Regions from separate parts of the Streptomyces sp. NPDC040545 genome, predicted to be linked through region 2. Evidence: riboswitches for the same ligand, from Rfam matches in the RefSeq annotation. Region 2 holds a riboswitch; the other holds the start of a gene.
The links. Region 2 has a riboswitch for S-adenosylmethionine ahead of ACZ573_RS11950 (aminotransferase class V-fold PLP-dependent enzyme). Riboswitches for the same ligand answer to the same signal wherever they lie in the genome.
Positions count from the first base shown of each region.

Region 1: it holds a riboswitch for S-adenosylmethionine, as region 2 does, so the genes downstream of both, thrC (threonine synthase) here and ACZ573_RS11950 (aminotransferase class V-fold PLP-dependent enzyme) in region 2, are expected to answer to the same signal.

Region 1 covers NZ_JBVIWA010000015.1:93,209-102,721, reverse strand. The annotation lists gene ACZ573_RS26265 (ROK family protein) at 1-880, opposite strand, end outside; gene ACZ573_RS26260 (extracellular solute-binding protein) at 1,057-2,355, shown strand; gene ACZ573_RS26255 (DUF3263 domain-containing protein) at 2,403-2,639, shown strand; gene otsB (trehalose-phosphatase) at 2,679-3,527, shown strand; gene ACZ573_RS26245 (alpha,alpha-trehalose-phosphate synthase (UDP-forming)) at 3,620-5,071, opposite strand; gene ACZ573_RS26240 (glucosyl-3-phosphoglycerate synthase) at 5,118-6,068, opposite strand; SAM riboswitch class I at 6,254-6,411, shown strand; gene thrC (threonine synthase) at 6,429-7,718, shown strand; gene ACZ573_RS26230 (MoaD/ThiS family protein) at 7,755-8,033, shown strand; gene ACZ573_RS26225 (cold-shock protein) at 8,459-8,665, shown strand; gene groL (chaperonin GroEL) at 8,993-9,513, shown strand, end outside.
Region 2 covers NZ_JBVIWA010000004.1:323,676-333,188, forward strand. The annotation lists gene ACZ573_RS11915 (L,D-transpeptidase) at 1-781, shown strand, start outside; gene ACZ573_RS11920 (hypothetical protein) at 1,029-1,430, opposite strand; gene ctaE (aa3-type cytochrome oxidase subunit III) at 1,630-2,250, shown strand; gene qcrC (cytochrome bc1 complex diheme cytochrome c subunit) at 2,327-3,136, shown strand; gene qcrA (cytochrome bc1 complex Rieske iron-sulfur subunit) at 3,133-4,191, shown strand; gene qcrB (cytochrome bc1 complex cytochrome b subunit) at 4,188-5,813, shown strand; gene trpD (anthranilate phosphoribosyltransferase) at 5,993-7,057, shown strand; SAM riboswitch class IV at 7,150-7,266, shown strand; gene ACZ573_RS11950 (aminotransferase class V-fold PLP-dependent enzyme) at 7,492-8,877, shown strand.

The sequences.
Region 1 (9,513 bases), on a different contig from region 2:
GGCATCCGGCGGTGTCCCCGAGGGCAGCCGGAACGATGTGGGGGAGCCGCTGGAACGTCACGCGCTCCTCCACGGCCGTCCGTAGTGGTGTGAACAAGGTCTCCCCGGCCTCCGCCAGCCCGCCGCCGATGATCAGCGTGCGCGGGTCCAGCAGGGTGATGGCGGTGACCAGTCCGTCGGCGAGGGCGCCGACGGCGGCCAGCCAGACCTCCCGGGCGCGCGCGTCCCCGGACGCGACGGCCTTGGCGCAGTCCGCGGCGTCGGCCTCCGGGTCGCCGGAGGCGGCCGCCCAGGCGCGGCTGACGGCCGCGGCGGAGGCGAGGGTCTCCAGGCAGCCGTGCTGGCCGCAGCCGCAGGCGGGGCCGCCCGGGCGCACCACGATGTGCCCGATCTCGCCCGCGTAGCCGTGGGCGCCGGCCTCGATGCGGCCGGCGATGCCGATGGCTCCGGCGATGCCGGTGCCGAGCGGGACGAAGAGGAAGCGGTCGGCGCCCCGGCCGGCGCCGATGCGGCCCTCGGCGAGTCCGCCCGTGCGCACGTCGTGGCCGAGGGCCACCGGGATGCCGCCGAGGCGGCCGCTGAGCAGCGCGCGCATCGGTACGTCGCGCCAGCCCAGGTTCGCCGCGTAGACGGCGATCCCGTTCTCGGCGTCGACGATGCCCGGAACGGCGACGCCGGCGGCCGAGGCGGGCCGTCCGAAGCGTTCCCGGCCGGTGTCGAGCAACTCGGCGGCGAAGTCCTGGATCGTCTCGACGACGGCGTCGGGGCCCCGGTCGCGGCCGGTGGCCCGGCGCGCTTCGTGGAGCAGGGTGCCGTCGCCTGCGACGAGGGCGGCCTTCATCCCGGTGCCGCCCACATCGAGGGCGATGACGTGTTTCACGGGTTTCACAGAGACAGTCTCGCGTGCTCGGCGGGGAAAGGTCTAGTCCATTGGGAGGGATTGTTGAGTGGCCATACAAATTCAGGACCCCGGTCGGGAGCCCGATGTGGACGAGCCGCCAAAGTGGTGTAGACCTTACGTGGATCGTACGTACAAGAAGGGGTGGATGGAGAACTGTGAAGGGCCGTTACCTGAGCCTGGCCGCGTCCGGCGCCGCGCTGTGCCTGACTGCCGTGACGCTGACGGGCTGCGGAGCCGTCGGCGGGCTCACCGGAGACAACGAGGTGACCCTGCGGGTCGTGGCGGCCGACTACGGGGACAATCCGCAGAACTCCTCCGAGGCGTACTGGAAGGACCTCGCCGCGGGCTTCGAGAAGGCCAACCCCGGCACCAAGGTCGAGGTCAGCGTCTACTCCTGGTCCGAGGTCGACGCCAAGGTCGCCGAGATGGTCAAGGCCGGCAAGGCCCCCGACATAGCCCAGATCGGCGCCTACTCCGACTACGCGGCCGCCGGCAAGCTGTACTCGGCGGAAGAGCTGCTCTCCGTGAAGACCGAGGCCGACTTCCTCGGGCCGCTCGCGGACGCCGGCAAGGTCAAGCAGGTCCAGTACGGCATGCCCTTCGTCTCCAGCACCCGCCTGCTCTTCTACAACGAGAAGCTGCTCGCCGACGCCGGTGTGATCGGCAAGGACGCCAAGGGCTGGCAGCCCAAGAACTGGGCGGACCTCGAAGCCGCCGCCAAGAAGCTCAAGGCGGCAGGCGTCCCCACCCCCTTCGCGCTGCCCCTGGGCCGCGAAGAGGCGCAGGCCGAGACGATGATGTGGATGCTCGCGGGCGGCGGCGGCTACACCGACAACGAGGAGTCGTACTCCATCGACTCCGCCCCCAACGTCAAGGCGCTGGAGTTCCTGCGGGACAAGATGGTCGGCCAGGGGCTGACCGGCCCCGTGGAGCCCGGCAAGCTGGACCGCCAGGCCGCCTTCGAGGGCTTCACCAAGGGCGAGGTCGGCATGCTCAACGGGCACCCGACCCTGCTCAAGCAGGCCGCGGCCAAGGGCGTGAAGTTCGGCATGGTGCCGCTGCCCACGTCCGACGGCAGCGACCAGCCCGCGATGGGCGTCGCGGACTGGGTCATGGCCTTCAAGAACGGCCACCGCCAGCAGTCCGGCAAGTTCCTGGACTTCCTGTACCAGCCGAAGAACGTGACGGCCTTCACCGAGAAGTACGACCTGCTGCCCGCCACCACCAGCGGCTACCAGGCCAAGCAGGCCGCCACCAGCGGCTCGGCCGCGCCGCTGAAGCCCTTCCTGACGGCACTGCCCAGCTCCCGGCTGTACCCGGTCGGCAAGAAGTCCTGGGCGGGCGTCAGCGAGGACATCAAGCAGAACATCGGCAAGACCGTCCAGCCGGGCGGACAGCCCGCGAAGGTGCTGGAGCAGATCGCCACCGCCGCCCGGGCGGCGGACCCGCGCTGACCGGTGGCGGCGGGCCGGGTGTCAGAGCGCGGCGTTAATCTGGCGGTATGACGGACGAGGGGCAGCTGACGGCCACGGAGGCCGCGGTGCTCGCGTACGAGGGACGCACCTGGCCCGGGCCCGGAGCCAAGGAACGCGCCATACGGGAAGGGCTGGGGATGACCCCCGTCCGCTACTACCAGTTGCTCAACGCACTGATGGACGATCCGAGGGCCCTGGCCCACGCCCCTGGCACGGTGAACCGGCTGCGCAGGATCCGCGAAGCCCAGCGAGCCCGGCGATAGCCGTAGCCGTGGCACCGCCCGGCCGTTAGGGTCGTGCGTATGGGGAGTCATCCGCACGATCTGCCGATGCCCGTCACCGCAGCCGGACGCGAGGGACTCGCGGCGCTGCTGCGCGCACCCCGCCGGTCCGTGGTCGCCCTGGACTTCGACGGCACCCTCGCCGACATCGTCCCGGACCCGGACCAGGCCCGAGCCCACCCCGGAGCCGTCCCGGCCCTGTCCGTGCTCGCCCCCGAGGTCGACTCGGTAGCGGTGATCACCGGACGGCCGGCGGGCGTCGCCGTCCGCTACGGGGGCTTCGCCGGAGTCCCCGGCCTGCAGCACCTGGTCGTCCTCGGCCACTACGGAGCCGAACGGTGGGACGCCGTCACCGGCATCGTCCACGCGCCCGCCGAACACCCCGGGGTGGCGGCGGTCCGGGCGGAGCTGCCGGGGTTCCTGGACTCCATCGGGGCCTGGCGCGGCACCTGGATCGAGGAGAAGGGCCGGGCGCTGGCCGTGCACACCAGGCGGGCGGAGGACCCGGCGGCGGCCTTCGCGGCGCTGCGGGAGCCGCTGGCGGAGCTCGCGGCGCGGCACGGGCTGATGGTCGAGCCGGGGCGGGCGGTGCTGGAGCTGAGGCCGCCCGGCATGGACAAGGGCGTCGCCCTGACCGAGTTCCTGGCGGAGCGGGGCGCGGAGGCGGTGCTGTACGCGGGCGACGACCTGGGTGACCTGGCGGCGTACTCGGCGGTCGAGAAGCGCCGGGCCGAGGGCCTGCCGGGGCTGCTGGTGTGCAGTGGCTCCGCCGAGGTCCCCGAGCTCGCCGCCCGCGCCGACCTCGTCCTCCCGAGCCCGGGCACGGTCGCGGCCTTCCTGGCCGCCCTGGCCGAGGCCATCCGCAGTTGAATTTCAGCCTCTCCGGCGTTTGAGGAGCGGGGTCCGGGGCGGAGCCCCGGCAACGGCGCCGCTACCGGGGGCCAGCCCCGGACCCCCGCGCCTCAAACGCCGGCGGGGCTGGATGGGCCGAGGTCCGAGAGCTGGGCTGTGAACCACTGGGTCGGGGGGAGGGACGTCGCCGCCGCCGCGAGGCGTTTGGTGCGTTCCGCGCGCTCACCCACCGGCATGGCCAGCGCAGCGTGCAGCGCGTCCGCCGTCGCCGTCACGTCGTACGGGTTCACCGTCAGCGCGTCCTGGCGGAGCTCCTCGTACGCCCCCGCCCCGGTGGACAGCACCAGCACGCACCCCGCTTCCGACACCACCGGGATCTCCTTCGCCACCAGGTTCATCCCGTCCCGCACCGGGTTCACCAGCGCCACGTCCGCCAGCCGGTACGCCGCCAGCGAGCGTGCGAAGTCGTCCTTCACCGACACCAGCACCGGCTGCCAGTCCTCCGTACCGAACTCCGCGTTGATCTCCGCCGCCAGCTCCGCCACCGCGGCCGTGTAGTTCCGGTACACCGCCAGGTCCTGCCGCGACGGGTACGCCGACGCCAGGTGGACCACCCGGCCCCGCCACTGCGGGCGCGTGGTCAGCAGTTCCCGGTACGCCAGCAGGCCGCGCAGGATGTTTTTCGACAGCTCCGTGCGGTCCACGCGGAGGATCGTCCGCAGGCCGTCGACCTCCGCCCGCAGCTCCGCCAGCTTCGCGTCCACCTCCGGCCGGTGCGCCAGCGCCCGCAGCTCGTCCCCGTCCACGCCCAGCGGGTACGCGCGCACGTGCGTGGTGCGGGTGGGCCACACCGTGTACCGGCGGTGCTCCACCACCGAGCCGTCGCGCACCTCGGACCGCCCCCACGCGTCGTCCAGCTGCGCCGAGCCCAGGAACTCGGCCGCCCACGCCTCGGTGTGGAAGCCGAGCACGTCCGCGCCGAGCATGCCCCACAGCAGGGTCTCGCGGACCGTGTCCGGCAGCATGGCGAGATAGCCGGGCGCGGCCCACGGGGTGTGCGTGAAGTGCGCGATCCGCAGGTCGGGGCGGAGCACCCGCAGCAGTCCGGGCACCAGGGCCAGGTGGTAGTCCTGGACCAGCACTCGCGCGCCCTCGGCGGCCTCCTCGGCCAGGGCCTCGGCGAACGCGTGGTTGTAGCGCTCGTACGACTCCCACTGCCGCCGGAACCCGGCGTCGAAGACCGGCTCGCGCGGGATGTCGTACAGGTGGTGGTGCGTGAACCACAGCACAGAGTTGGCGATGCCGTTGTACGCGTCGTCGTACATCGTGGGATCGATGTCCAGCATCCGGACGCCTGGTTCGGCCACGCCCCGGCGGACCGCCTCCCGGTCCGCGTCCGACAGCGCCGCGCAGATCCACAGCGCCCCCGGCTGCTCCGCGAGGGCCGTGGAGAGGCCGGAGACGAGACCGCCCCCGCCGCGCCGGGCGCTGAGCGTCCCGTCCTCGGCGAGGGCGTAGGAGAGGGGGCCGCGGTTCGCTGCGACGAGCACCTGGGAAGCCATGCGGCCAACCTAGCCCGGCCCGGGCCCGCTCAAACCGTACGTTCCCTCACGCCACGCGGCGCAGCGCGTACTCCTTGACGCCCGCCATCGGCGGCCGCTCCTCCGTGTCCACCGGATGCGTCCGCGGTACGAAGCCCTCCGGCCCGCGCTCGAACTGCGTGAGCTCCGGCCGCACGAGGTGCCCGCGCGAGAGCCGTACCTGGGCGGTGCGGTAGATCGCCGCGGCCATCCGGCCCAGCGCCTGCCCGTCCTGGTGGCGGTGGACCCGTACGCCCACGTCCACCTGGGCCAGAGCGTCCAGCCCGACCGTGTGCAGCGCGTCGACCAGCAGGCCCAGCTCGACGCCGTACCCGACGGGGAACGGCAGCCGTTCCAGCAGCGAGCGGCGTACGGCGTACTCGCCGCCGAGCGGCTGCACGAAGCCGGCCAGCTGCGGCCAGTGGAGGTTCAGGAGCGGGCGGGCGACCAGCTCGGTGACCCGGCCGCCCTGGCCCGGGGTGTCCCCGAGCGGCCGGTCGTACATCGCCTTGACGAACTGCACGCCGGGGTCGGTCAGCAGCGGTCCGACGATGCCGGAGACGAAGGTGGCGGAGAAGTCCCGCAGGTCGGCGTCGACGAAGCAGACGATGTCCCCACCGGTGGCCAGCAGCGAGCGCCACAGCACCTCGCCCTTGCCGGGCAGCGCCGGGAGGCGGGGCAGGATCTCGTCGCGGTGCACCACCCGGGCCCCGGCCTTCGCCGCGACCTCCGCGGTCCGGTCGGCGGAGCCGGAGTCGATGACGACCAGCTCGTCGACCAGGGGGACGGGCAGTCCCTCGATCAGCTCACGCCGGACGGTCTCGACGATCGCGCCGACCGTCGCCTCCTCGTCCAGCGCGGGCAGCACCACGCTGACCGTGGTCCCGGCCGCCCGTTTCCGGTCGAGCAGCTGGTCGAGCGGTCGGTCGGCGGCGGACCAGGAGCGGTCGGCCAGCCATCGCTCCACCTCTTCCAGCACCCTCAGCACTCCCTGCGTGTCGGCGATATTCGCCCTTATGTGATCCATCTCGCGGTTCGGACGGCTGTCTCAACCGCCCGGGCCTTCGGTTACAGTCTTGAACAACGCGAAGGACCACCGCATGCCGGGGGTCCCCGCGTACAAACGCACCGGCGCGCCACAGAGCGCGTGTGCCGGTGCCATACCGCTCATCCAGAGGGGCAGAGGGACACGGCCCGTTGAAGCCCCGGCAACCCTCCAGTCGGTTCTCGCGATCGCGCGTCAGCGCTCGTCAGCGAGGTCCCCGGCTAGGGAAGGTGCCAATTCCGTCTCATGGCGAAGTGCGCCATGGGGAAGATGAGGAGAAAGGGCCTCGCCATCATGGCTGCACAGACTGTCGCCACCTCTGTTGATCTCGGACCTGCCACCGGCCTTTCCTGTCGCGAGTGCGGTACCCGCTTCGACCTCGGCCCCATCTTCGCGTGCGCCGAGTGCTTCGGACCGCTGGAAGTCGCCTACGACCTCCCGACCGGCACTGGTTCATCTGAAGACGTCGAGGCCCTGCGCGCCGCGATCGAGGCCGGCCCGAACAACATCTGGCGCTACGCGCCGCTGCTGCCCGTCCCCGCGGACGTGGCCTCCAAGCCCAGCCTGAACCCCGGCTTCACCAAGCTCGTGGACGCGGCCAACCTGGCCAAGGAACTGGGCATCACCGGCAAGCTCTACGTCAAGGACGACTCCGGCAACCCGACGCACTCCTTCAAGGACCGCGTCGTGGCCATCGCCGTCGAGGCCGCCCGCGCCTTCGGCTTCACCACCCTGTCCTGCTCCTCGACCGGCAACCTGGCCGGCGCCGTCGGCGCCGCGGCCGCCCGGGCCGGCTTCCGTTCCTGCGTGTTCATCCCGCACGACCTGGAGCAGGGCAAGGTCGTCATGGCCGGTGTGTACGGCGGCGACCTTGTCGGCATCGAGGGCAACTACGACGACGTCAACCGTTTCTGCTCCGAGCTCATCGGCGACCCGCTGGGCGAGGGCTGGGGCTTCGTCAACGTCAACCTGCGTCCGTACTACGGCGAGGGCTCCAAGACGCTCGCGTACGAGATCTGCGAGCAGCTCGGCTGGCAGCTGCCCGACCAGATCGTGATCCCGATCGCGTCCGGCTCGCAGCTGACGAAGATCGACAAGGGTCTGCAGGAGCTCATCAAGCTCGGCCTCGTCGAGGACAAGCCGTACAAGATCTTCGGCGCCCAGGCCGAGGGCTGCTCCCCGGTGTCCACCGCCTTCAAGGCCGGTCACGACGTGGTCCGCCCGCAGAAGCCGAACACCATCGCCAAGTCGCTGGCCATCGGCAACCCGGCGGACGGCCCGTACGTCCTGGACATCGCCCGCCGCACCGGCGGTTTCGTCGAGGACGTCACCGACGAGCAGGTCGTCGAGGCCATCAAGATCCTCGCGCAGACCGAGGGCATCTTCGCCGAGACCGCGGGCGGTGTGACCGTCGGCGTGACGAAGAAGCTCATCGACAACGGTCAGCTCGACCCGACGCTGACCACCGTCGTCCTCAACACCGGTGACGGCCTCAAGACCCTGGAGGCGGTGGCCGCGGACAGCGGGCAGACCGCCACCATCCGCCCGAGCCTGGACGCCTTCCGCGCCGCCGGCCTGGCCTGACCACCCTCCACGTACTCCCGGAAAGGCAGTAGCGCCATGAGCGTCAACGTCCGCATCCCCACCATCCTGCGCACCTACACCGGCGGCGTCGCCGAGGTCCCGGCGGAGGGCGCGACCCTCGCCGAGGTCATCGAGTCCCTGGAGAAGAACCACCCGGGCATCGCCGCGCGCGTCCTGGACGACCAGGGCAAGCTGCGCCGTTTCGTGAACGTCTACGTCAACGACGACGACGTGCGCTTCGAGGGCGGGCTGCAGGCGGCGACGCCCGACGGCGCCGGCGTTTCGATCATCCCGGCCGTCGCCGGCGGCTGCTGATTCCCCGGGTCTCCCCGGCCGCATCCCCGTCACCGCCCAGGTGACACGCGCAAACCGAAATTGCCCCCTCCGCAAAAGCGGAGGGGGCAATTCTGCTTGATTGGGCGCGGTAGGGTTGGGGAAGTCCCCTCCGCTGTTCTTGCCCCCTGCATATGAACGGGCCGCGCAAGGGTCGACATCGGGCCAACATGCGAGTGCGGTATGGGGCTTTGGCGAGATATGTCAGGCCCGAGTTGCCCGGGAGTATGGCAAATTTTCACTCTATTTCAATGTTTCTCGGTGTCCAGAATTCTCATCGGATTGACCTGTTGCAGACAGCATCCGCGCAGATACATTCAGCCTCGGTCGACGCGTTCCGACGCAAGTTCTGACCCGGGATCGTGAAGTGCGTTCCTGCGCAAGGGCCAGTAATAGGGGAGTTAGGCATGGCTCAGGGCACCGTCAAGTGGTTCAACGCGGAGAAGGGCTACGGCTTCATCGCGGTCGACGGTGGTGCGGATGTGTTCGTCCACTACAGCGCCATCCAGATGGACGGGTACCGCACCCTTGAAGAGGGTCAGCGGGTCGAGTTCGAGATCTCGCAGGGCCAGAAGGGTCCGCAGGCGGACATGGTCAAACTCGCACTCGGCTAGTCCTGGCGCGATCGACCACCGACGCACAGTCTTCAGCGAAGACCTGGAACACCACGAGGGGCCCACATCCTGGACACGGGATGGGGGCCCCTCGTCCGTGTGCCCGGTAGTAGCGGGGCGATGCGCGAAGCCGCTTGCACTCGGAGGGGTCGAGTGCTAATCATTGGCGTTAGCACTCTCCACGTGAGAGTGCTACTGAAACGAGGACCGGGTCGGTGAGGCCCGCAGGGTCCGGCGGGAAGGAACCGCCGGGCACGCAGGCCGTCCGTCGCGGGCGCGGGCGCGGTCCTGGGAGCAATCCACCGCTGTCCGGGAGGACCACTTCAGATGGCCAAGATCATTGCGTTCGACGAGGAGGCCCGCCGCGGCCTCGAGCGTGGGATGAACCAGCTCGCCGACGCCGTCAAGGTCACCCTTGGCCCCAAGGGTCGCAACGTCGTCCTTGAGAAGAAGTGGGGCGCCCCCACGATCACCAACGATGGTGTCTCCATCGCCAAGGAGATCGAGCTCGAGGACCCGTACGAGAAGATCGGCGCCGAGCTGGTCAAGGAAGTCGCCAAGAAGACGGACGACGTCGCCGGCGACGGTACGACCACCGCCACCGTGCTGGCCCAGGCGCTCGTCCGCGAGGGTCTGCGCAACGTGGCCGCCGGTGCCAACCCGATGGCCCTCAAGCGTGGTATCGAGAAGGCCGTCGAGGCCGTCTCCGCCGCCCTGCTCGCCCAGGCCAAGGACGTCGAGACCAAGGAGCAGATCGCTTCCACGGCCTCCATCTCCGCCGCCGACACCCAGATCGGCGAGCTCATCGCCGAGGCCATGGACAAGGTCGGCAAGGAAGGCGTCATCAC
Region 2 (9,513 bases):
CACCGCCGAACTCAGCGAGCCCGTCAAGGACAAGGCCGCCCGCGCCATCGTCGAACGGGGCCTCGTCGTCGACACCCCGCCCGGCGTCGAGGGCGCCTGGCACTGGGTGGACGACAAGAACCTCCACTACCGGCCCAAGGACTACTGGCCCGCCCACTCCGCCGTCTCCGTACGCAGCAACCTGGAAGGCGTCCGGATCACCGACGAGCTCCACGGGGCCGCCGCCAAGCCGCTGAAGCTGGAGATCGGGGACCGGGTCGAGGTCACCACCGACGCCTCCTCGCACTACCTCACGTTCCGGCGCAACGGAGAAGTGATCAACACCATCCCGGTGACCACCGGGAAGCCCGGATTCTCCACCCGCAACGGCATCAAGGTGGTGCTGGGCAAGCAGTACTTCGTACAGATGCGCGGCGACACCGTCGGCATCGGCGGCAGCGAGTACTACAACCTGCCCGTCTACTACGCCACCCGCGTCACCTGGAGTGGTGAATACGTCCACGCCGCGCCGTGGTCCGTCGGCTCCCAGGGCTACGAGAACGTCAGCCACGGCTGCACGGGCATGAGCACCGGCAACGCCGCCTGGTTCTACGAGAACATCACCGAGGGCGACGTCGTCAAGGTGATCAACAGCATCGGCGACGACATGGACGTCTTCGGCAACGGCTTCGGCGACTGGAACATGGACTGGAAGGACTGGCGCCAGGGCAGCGCCCTGCTCAAGGGCACCCAGGAAGGCCGCAGTCCGGTCGACCAGGCCCGCCTGCGCCCCACCGTCTAGGGCGTGACTCGCAAGGCGGAGGGCCGCCCGTGTACTGGGCGTACTCGGGTGCGCCCGACAACGCGGCGAGGTGCGGTGCCAGACGCCGCGGGGCAGGCGGGACTTTGCGGACACGGCCTAGGTGACCCCGGGCCGTTCTCTCCCCCCGGACGCCGTCCGGGGGGAGAATCCCGGCTCATTCACCCGTACGGGCCCCTGCGGGGCACACACGGGCACACGCGGGCCCACGCGGGGCCCGTGGGGCGGATCAGGCGTCCAGGGACAGACGGGTCCTCAGGAGGCCCGCCAGGGTGTCCGCGAACTGCACCGGGTCCACCGGAAGGGTCACGGCGGCGTCCGCGCGGCTCCACGTGGCCAGCCAGGCGTCCTGGGGGCGCCCCATCAGCAGCAGCACCGGCGGACACCGGAAGATCTCGTCCTTGATCTGCCGGCACACACCCATGCCCCCGGCCGGAACCGCCTCGCCGTCCAGCACGCACGCGTCGATTCCGCCCGCGTCCAGCTCCGTCAGCACCGCCGGCAGCGTGGCGCACTCCAGGAACTCCACCGGCGGCAGGTCCGCGGCGGGCCTGCGTCCTGCCGCCAGCCGCACCTGCTCCCGGGTGCCCGCGTCGTCGCTGTAGACCAGAACCCGCGCAGTCGCCCGCATTTCGTTCCTCCACGTGGCCGTGAATCACGTTGATGTTGCGCGGGATGCTACTCCTCCCGGTCCGCCGTCAACATCGGTTCGAACATGTCGCAGGTGACGGCGCGCAGGGCTCATCTGATGGGCCGTTCGGGCCTTGCACACGCCCCTGACACTCCGAACGGCACCCCCCGGGGTGAGGGCGGGATAAGCGACCGACATAATGTCGGTCGTGGCGACAGCAACGACAGTAGATACCGGGCACGCGCACCCGACGGTCAACCGGCCGAACCTCGTCAGCGTCGGAACCATCATCTGGTTGAGTTCCGAGCTGATGTTCTTCGCGGCCCTCTTCGCGATGTACTTCACCCTGCGATCCGTGATGGGTCCCGAGTTCTGGACGAAACAGGCCGAGGCCCTGAATCTTCCCTTCTCGGCGACGAACACGACGATCCTGGTGCTTTCCTCGCTCACCTGCCAGCTCGGCGTATTCGCCGCCGAGCGCGGTGACGTGAAGAAGCTCCGGACGTGGTTCATCATCACGTTCGTCATGGGTGCGATCTTCATTGGCGGCCAGGTGTTCGAGTACACCGAGCTGGTCAAGCATGAGGGCCTGTCCCTCTCGTCGGACCCCTACGGCTCGGTGTTCTACCTGACCACCGGCTTCCACGGTCTGCACGTGACGGGCGGTCTCATCGCCTTCCTGCTGGTCCTCGGCCGGACGTACGCGGCCAAGAGGTTCACCCACGAACAGGCCACGTCGGCCATCGTCGTGTCCTACTACTGGCACTTCGTCGACGTCGTCTGGATCGGCCTCTTCGCGACGATCTACCTGATCAAGTAGCGAACACGTCACCGGGCAAGACCCGGCACTCCATCCAGACACACCGACGCAGAAGATCCTGACACCGGGGTAATCCGTGAAAAAGCTCTCCGCACGACGACGCCATCCGCTGGCGGCGGTCGTCGTTCTACTCCTCGCGCTGGCGGCCACTGGGGGGCTGTACGCCGCCTTCGCCCCCGCGGGCAAGGCGCAGGCCGATGAAACCGCCCAGTCCCTCGCCATCGAGGAGGGCAAGAAGCTCTACGCCGTGGGTTGCGCAAGCTGCCACGGAACCGGCGGTCAGGGTTCCTCTGACGGCCCGAGCCTGGTAGGCGTCGGCTCCGCGGCCGTCGACTTCCAGGTGAGCACGGGCCGCATGCCGGCCCAGCAGCCCGGCGCCCAGGTGCCGAAGAAGCCCGTCATCTACGACCAGGCGCAGATCGACCAGCTGGCCGCGTACATCGCTTCCCTCGGCGCCGGTCCGATCGCGCCGACCGCGAAGCAGTACGACCCGGCGGGCGCCGACATCGCCAACGGTGGTGAGCTCTTCCGCAACAACTGCGCGCAGTGCCACAACTTCACCGGCGAAGGCGGCGCGCTGACGAACGGCAAGTACGCCCCCAACCTTGAGGGTGTCTCGCCGAAGCACATCTACGAGGCCATGCAGACCGGCCCGCAGAACATGCCCTCCTTCCCCGACAGCACCATGCCGGAGAAGCAGAAGAAGGACATCATCGCGTACCTCCAGAACGTCAACGGCGAGAAGTCGACCAGCCCCGGCGGCCTGAAGCTCGGTGGCCTCGGCCCCGTCTCCGAGGGTCTGTTCGGCTGGATCTTCGCCCTGGGTGCGCTGATCGCTGTCGCCGTCTGGGTCGCGGCCCACACCGCTAAGGCCAAGAAGTCATGAGTAGCCAAGAGATTCCCGAAGAGAAGCACCTGCCGAGCGAGCAGGGCGACGCCCACCACGGTGGCGTAGCGGTCGCGGACGACCCGTTCGCCGACCCGGGCCTGCCGGTCCACAAGCCCCGCATCCAGGACATCGACGAGCGGGCGGCGAAGCGCTCCGAGCGCACCGTCGCGATGCTCTTCATCCTGTCGATGCTGGCGACGATCGGCTTCATCGCGTCCTACGTGATCTTCCCGGTCGACAAGATCGTCTACATCTTCCCCATCGGGAAGGTCAGCGCGCTCAACTTCTCCCTGGGTCTGACCCTGGGCGTGGCCCTCTTCTGCATCGGCGCGGGCGCGGTCCACTGGGCCCGCACCCTGATGTCCGACGTCGAGGTCGCCGCCGAGCGCCACGAGATCGCCGCTCCGCCGGAGGTCAAGGCGCAGGTCCTGCAGGACTTCGCCGACGGCGCGAACGAGTCCGGCATCGGCCGCCGGCCCCTGATCCGCAACACGCTGCTGGGCGCGATGGCCATGGTGCCGCTCGCCGGCGTGATGCTGCTGCGCGACCTGGGCCCGCTGCCCGAGGACAAGCTGCGCAAGACCCTGTGGGCCAAGGGCAAGCTGCTCATCAACGACAACACGAACGAGCCGCTGCGTCCCGAGGACGTGCTCGTCGGGTCGCTGACCTTCGCCAGGCCGGAAGGCCTGGAGGAGGAGCAGCACGACTTCCAGGTCCAGATCGCCAAGGCCGCCCTGATGATCGTCCGTATCCAGCCGGACGACATCAAGGACAAGAGGGAACTGGAGTGGTCCCACGACGGGATCGTGGCCTACTCCAAGATCTGCACCCACGTCGGCTGCCCGATCAGCCTGTACGAGCAGCAGACGCACCACGTGCTCTGCCCGTGCCACCAGTCCACCTTCGACCTCTCCGACGGCGCCCGTGTCATCTTCGGCCCGGCCGGTCACGCGCTTCCGCAGCTGCGGATCGGCGTGAATGACGAAGGCTTCCTCGAAGCGCTCGGCGACTTCGAAGAGCCCGTCGGTCCTGCATTCTGGGAGCGCGGATGAGCACCAGCGACAACAACGAGCGCAAAGCGCCGGCCGGCGAGCGAGTAGCGGACTGGGCGGACGGCCGCCTGGGTATCTACGGCCTGGCCAAGGCCAACATGCGCAAGATCTTCCCGGACCACTGGTCCTTCATGCTGGGTGAGATCTGCCTCTACAGCTTCATCATCATCATCCTCACGGGTGTGTACCTGACGCTGTTCTTCCACCCGAGCATGAACGAGGTCGTGTACCACGGCTCGTACGTGCCGATGCAGGGCGTCATGATGTCCGAGGCCTTCGCCTCGACGCTGGACATCAGCTTCGACGTCCGCGGTGGCCTGCTGATCCGTCAGATCCACCACTGGGCAGCGCTGATCTTCGTCGCGGCCATGGTCGTGCACATGATGCGCGTCTTCTTCACCGGCGCGTTCCGCAAGCCCCGCGAGGTCAACTGGATCTTCGGCTTCCTGCTGCTGGTCCTCGGCATGTTCACCGGATTCACCGGTTACTCGCTGCCGGACGACCTGCTCTCGGGTACCGGTGTCCGCTTCATGCAGGGCGCCATCCTGTCCGTCCCGGTCGTCGGCACCTACCTGTCGATGTTCCTGTTCGGCGGGGAGTTCCCGGGCGGCGACTTCGTCGCGCGGTTCTACTCGGTGCACATCCTGCTGCTGCCCGGCATCATGATGGGCCTGCTCGTGGCCCACCTGATCCTGGTCTTCTACCACAAGCACACCCAGTTCGCGGGTCCCGGCAAGACGAACGACAACGTCGTCGGCATGCCGCTGCTGCCGGTCTACATGGCCAAGGCCGGAGGCTTCTTCTTCCTGGTCTTCGGTGTCATCTCGGCCGTCGCGGCCATCGCCACGATCAACCCGATCTGGGCGCTCGGCCCGTACCGCCCGGACCACGTGTCCACCGGTGCGCAGCCCGACTGGTACATGGGTATGCCGGAAGGCCTGATCCGAGCCATGCCCGGCTGGGAGATCAACCTGTGGGGCCACACGCTCGTCCTGGGTGTGTTCATCCCGCTGCTGCTCTTCCCGCTGGTGCTCGGCGCGATCGCCGTCTGGCCGTTCATCGAGTCCTGGGTCACCGGGGACAAGCGCGAGCACCACATCCTGGACCGCCCGCGCAACGTCCCGACCCGTACGGCCTTCGGTGTCGCCTGGATCGCGGAGTACATCGTGCTCCTCATCGGCGGCGGCAACGACATGTTCGCCCAGTACTTCCACCTGTCGATCAACTCGATCACCTGGTTCGTCCGGATCGGCTTCTTCGTCGTCCCGGTCCTCGCCTTCATCGCCACCAAGCGGATCTGCCTCGGCCTCCAGCGCCGGGACCACGACAAGGTGCTGCACGGTCGCGAGACCGGCATCATCAAGCGTCTGCCGCACGGTGAGTTCGTCGAGGTCCACGAGCCGCTCCCGGCGGGCCAGCTGCACAAGCTCACCGCGCACGAGCAGTACAAGCCGATCGAGATCGGCCCGACGGTCGACGAGAACGGTGTCGAGCGCAAGGTGAAGGCCACCGAGAAGCTGCGCGCGAAGCTCAGCCAGGGCCTCTACGGCGAGAACAACCAGATTCCGAAGCCCACGGTGGAGGAATACAAGGAGATCCAGTCCGGCCACGGCCACCACTGATCCCCGTATGAACGCATGAGGGACTGATTTCGGTCAGTCCTGGTGTCGCCACGGCGAGAGCCCCGTCCAGTGTCTGGACGGGGCTCTTTGCCGTAACCGGGGCTGGATAGGCTGAACCCTGACCGATCAGACGTGGGCGCCGGAAAATGAGGACGGCCCACCGACAGCAGGAGCGGACCATGAACGTTGCGACCCCGGCAGGCGGCGACAGCGTGGCGGCCCGTGGCTGGCCGGGCGTTCTCGACGCTCTGCTGACCGGCCAGGACCTGCGCGCGGAGGACACCGCCTGGGCCATGGACCGGATCATGCGGGGGGAGGCCACCGACGCCCAGATCGCCGGCTTCACGGTCGCGCTGCGGGCCAAGGGGGAGACGGTCGAGGAGATCAACGGCCTCGTACGGGCGATGTACGCGCACGCCAACCTGATCGAGGTGCCGGGCCGCACGGTGGACATCGTCGGCACCGGCGGCGACGGGGCCAAAACGGTGAACATCTCCACGATGTCGGCGGTCGTGGTGGCCGGTACCGGCGCCAAGGTCGTCAAGCACGGCAACCGGGCCGCGTCCTCCGCGAGCGGCTCCTCGGACGTCCTGGAAAAGCTCGGCGTCAACCTCCAGCTGAGCCGCGAGCGGGTCGTGGAGGTCGCCGAGGAAGCCGGCATCACCTTCTGCTTCGCCGTGAAGTTCCACCCGGCACTGCGCCATGTGGCCGCGGCCCGCAAGGAACTGGGCATCCGGACCTTCTTCAACGCGCTGGGCCCGCTGACCAACCCGGCCCGGGTGCGCGCCCAGGCGACCGGCGTGGCCGATCCCCGGATGGCCCCGATCATCGCGGGCGTGCTCGCCGAGCGGGGCTCCTCCGCGCTGGTCTTCCGCGGCGACGACGGCCTGGACGAACTGACCACGACGTCGACCTCGCGCATCTGGTGGGTTCGCGACGGCAAGGTCTCCGAGCGCGCCTTCGACCCCCGTGACGTGGGCATCTCCCTGGTCGACGTCTCCGCCCTGGCCGGCGGGGACCCCTCGTACAACGCGGACGTGGCCCGCCGCCTGCTGGCCGGCGAGACCGGACCGGTCCGCGACGCCGTGCTGCTGAACTCGGCGGCGGCCCTGGTGGCCCTCGACCCGGGCCCCGGCAGCCTGGAGGAGCAGATCACGGCCGGTATCGCCCGTGCGGCGCAGTCCATCGACTCGGGGGCGGCGCGGGCCGCCCTGGAGCGCTGGGTGACGGCCAGCAACGCGTAGCCGTGTGAGAACGGCGTGAAAAGCAACGGCCCCGGTCCGCCATTCGGACCGGGGTCTTGCGTTCGGGCGATCTTGTGGCAGGATGCTGACCAGGTCACGAGTGACAGCGTTTAGGCCCCGGCTTGCTGTCCGGCAACCCTCCTTCCGTGGCGGGGTGCCCCGGGTGATGACCAGGTCGTAGGCAGCAAGGCCTACGGCAAGCGCGGATCCCTCGACACCAGGGGTCCTGGTCTTCTCGAGGAGCTTTTTCCGTGAGCAAGCGAATGCGATAGGGCGACTCCGCCCCTACTTCACCCCTCGGACCAGGGTCACTTCCGTGTACCCCCCCGCCCAGCGCGGACCGAGGACTCTCCCGTACCCCGGACGGCCGCAGCGCCGTACCCGCGTACGGGCACACCGAAGCCATTCAGCCCTGCCTGCCGGGAGATACCGCCATGTCCGCAACCCTGAACGCCGCCGTCGCCACCACCGCAGCCACCGCCGACCCCGCCTGTGCCGAGCCGCTCGCCGTCCTCGGCCGCGACGTCACCGTCCCCCTCGTCACCGGCGGCGAGGTCACCTACGCGGCCCTCGACTACGCGGCCAGCGCCCCCGCCCTGCAGCGGGTCTGGGACGACGTGGCCGCGTACGCCCCGTACTACGGCAGCGTGCACCGCGGCGCCGGATACCTCTCGCAGCTCTCCACCGACCTCTTCGAGCAGAGCCGGGTCACCGTCGCCGAGTTCCTCGACTGCCGCCCCACCGACCAGGTCGTCTTCACCCGGTCCACCACCGACTCGCTGAACCTGCTCGCCGCCGTACTCCCCGCCGACTGCCAGGTGTTCGTCTTCGAGACCGAGCACCACGCCTCCCTGCTGCCCTGGACGAACGCACAGGTCACCTACCTCAACGCGCCGCGCACCCCGGCCGAGGCCGTCGCCACCTTGGAGCGGGCGCTGGCCGACCGCGACCCGTACGGCCCCGCCCTGGTCTGCGTGACCGGCGCCTCCAACGTCACCGGCGAGCTGTGGCCGGTCAGGGAACTCGCCGCCGCCGCGCACGCCCACGGCGCGCGCATCGTGCTGGACGCCGCCCAACTGGCCCCGCACCACCCGGTCTCCGTGCAGGAGCTGGACGTCGACTGGGTCGCCTTCTCCGGGCACAAGCTCTACGCGCCCTTCGGCTCGGGCGTGCTCGCCGGACGCGCGGACTGGCTGCAGGAAGCGCAGCCGTACCTGGCCGGCGGCGGGGCCTCCCGCAAGGTGGCCCGGCGTGCGGACGGCGGCGTGGACGTCGAGTGGCACACCACCGCGGCCCGCCACGAGGCCGGCTCTCCGAACGTCATCGGCGTCTACTCCATCGCCTCGGCCTGCAAGGCCCTGACCGAGGCCGGCTTCGAGAACCTCGTCGCCCGCGAGCAGTACCTCATCGCGAAGGTCCGCAGCGGCCTGGCGGAGGTCCCGGCGGTCCGGATCCTCTCCCTCTTCGGCGACGACGCCCCGCGGGTCGGCGTGATCTCCTTCGTCGTGGACGGCTGGAACAGCTCCCACTTCGCCGCCGCACTGTCCGCCGAGTACGGGATCGGCGTCCGCGACGGCCTGTTCTGCGCCCACCCGCTGGTCCGCACCCTGCTGGGCAGCGAGCCGCAGGCCCAGGGCGAATGCGGAGCCCCCGAGGCGGCGCCGGGGGAGCGCTCGCTGAACGCGATCCGCGTCAGCTTCGGCGCCGGGACCCCGGACGAGCACGTCGACCGCTTCGTCGGCGCGGTGAAGGAACTGGTCACCTCGGGAGCCAAGTGGCAGTACCGCACGGAGGAAGGCCGCTGCGTACCCGCCGTGTGACCTGCGGTCCGCTCGGCGGTGTGCGATACGGCTCTGCCCTTGCCGGCCGGGGCGGCGCCCGGTCCCCTGCGGGGTGCCCTGCGGTCGGCTCGGCGGTTCACGGCGTGGGCTGCCCCTGCGGGGGCGGTCGCCTCAATCGCCGGCGGGGCTTCAAAGGGTGGGGCGGTGCCCCGCACGAGGGTCTCCTCGGCTCGGCGCATTCGGGCTCGTCCCGGCCAGACGGCCGTGGTCGCGCCTCGTCCTGCGGGGACCCTCCTGCGTGTCCCCGCCCCACGGCAGGGCTCCGACAGCCCGGCTCCCATCCCCCTGTGGGCTTCGACAGCCTGAGGGGTGGGGGGACGGGGCGGGGTGTCCCCGCAGGACGAGCGCGCAACCACCGGGTACGGCCGAGACACGCCCGCACGCGCCGAGCCGAGGAGACACCCCGCCCCGGCACCCCACCCCGCCCCCTGCCGACAGGCCCGCCACATCCAGCCCCGCCGGCGATTGAGGCGCGGGTCCGGGCAGCGCCCGGCACACCGCCCGATCCGAACACACCGCCCGCGCCCGGCGCACGGCCCGCGCCCGGCGCACGGCCCGCGCCCGGCGTGGATCCGGCCGCGCAGCCGAGGGGCAGGGCGCGGCCCGGGCCGTACC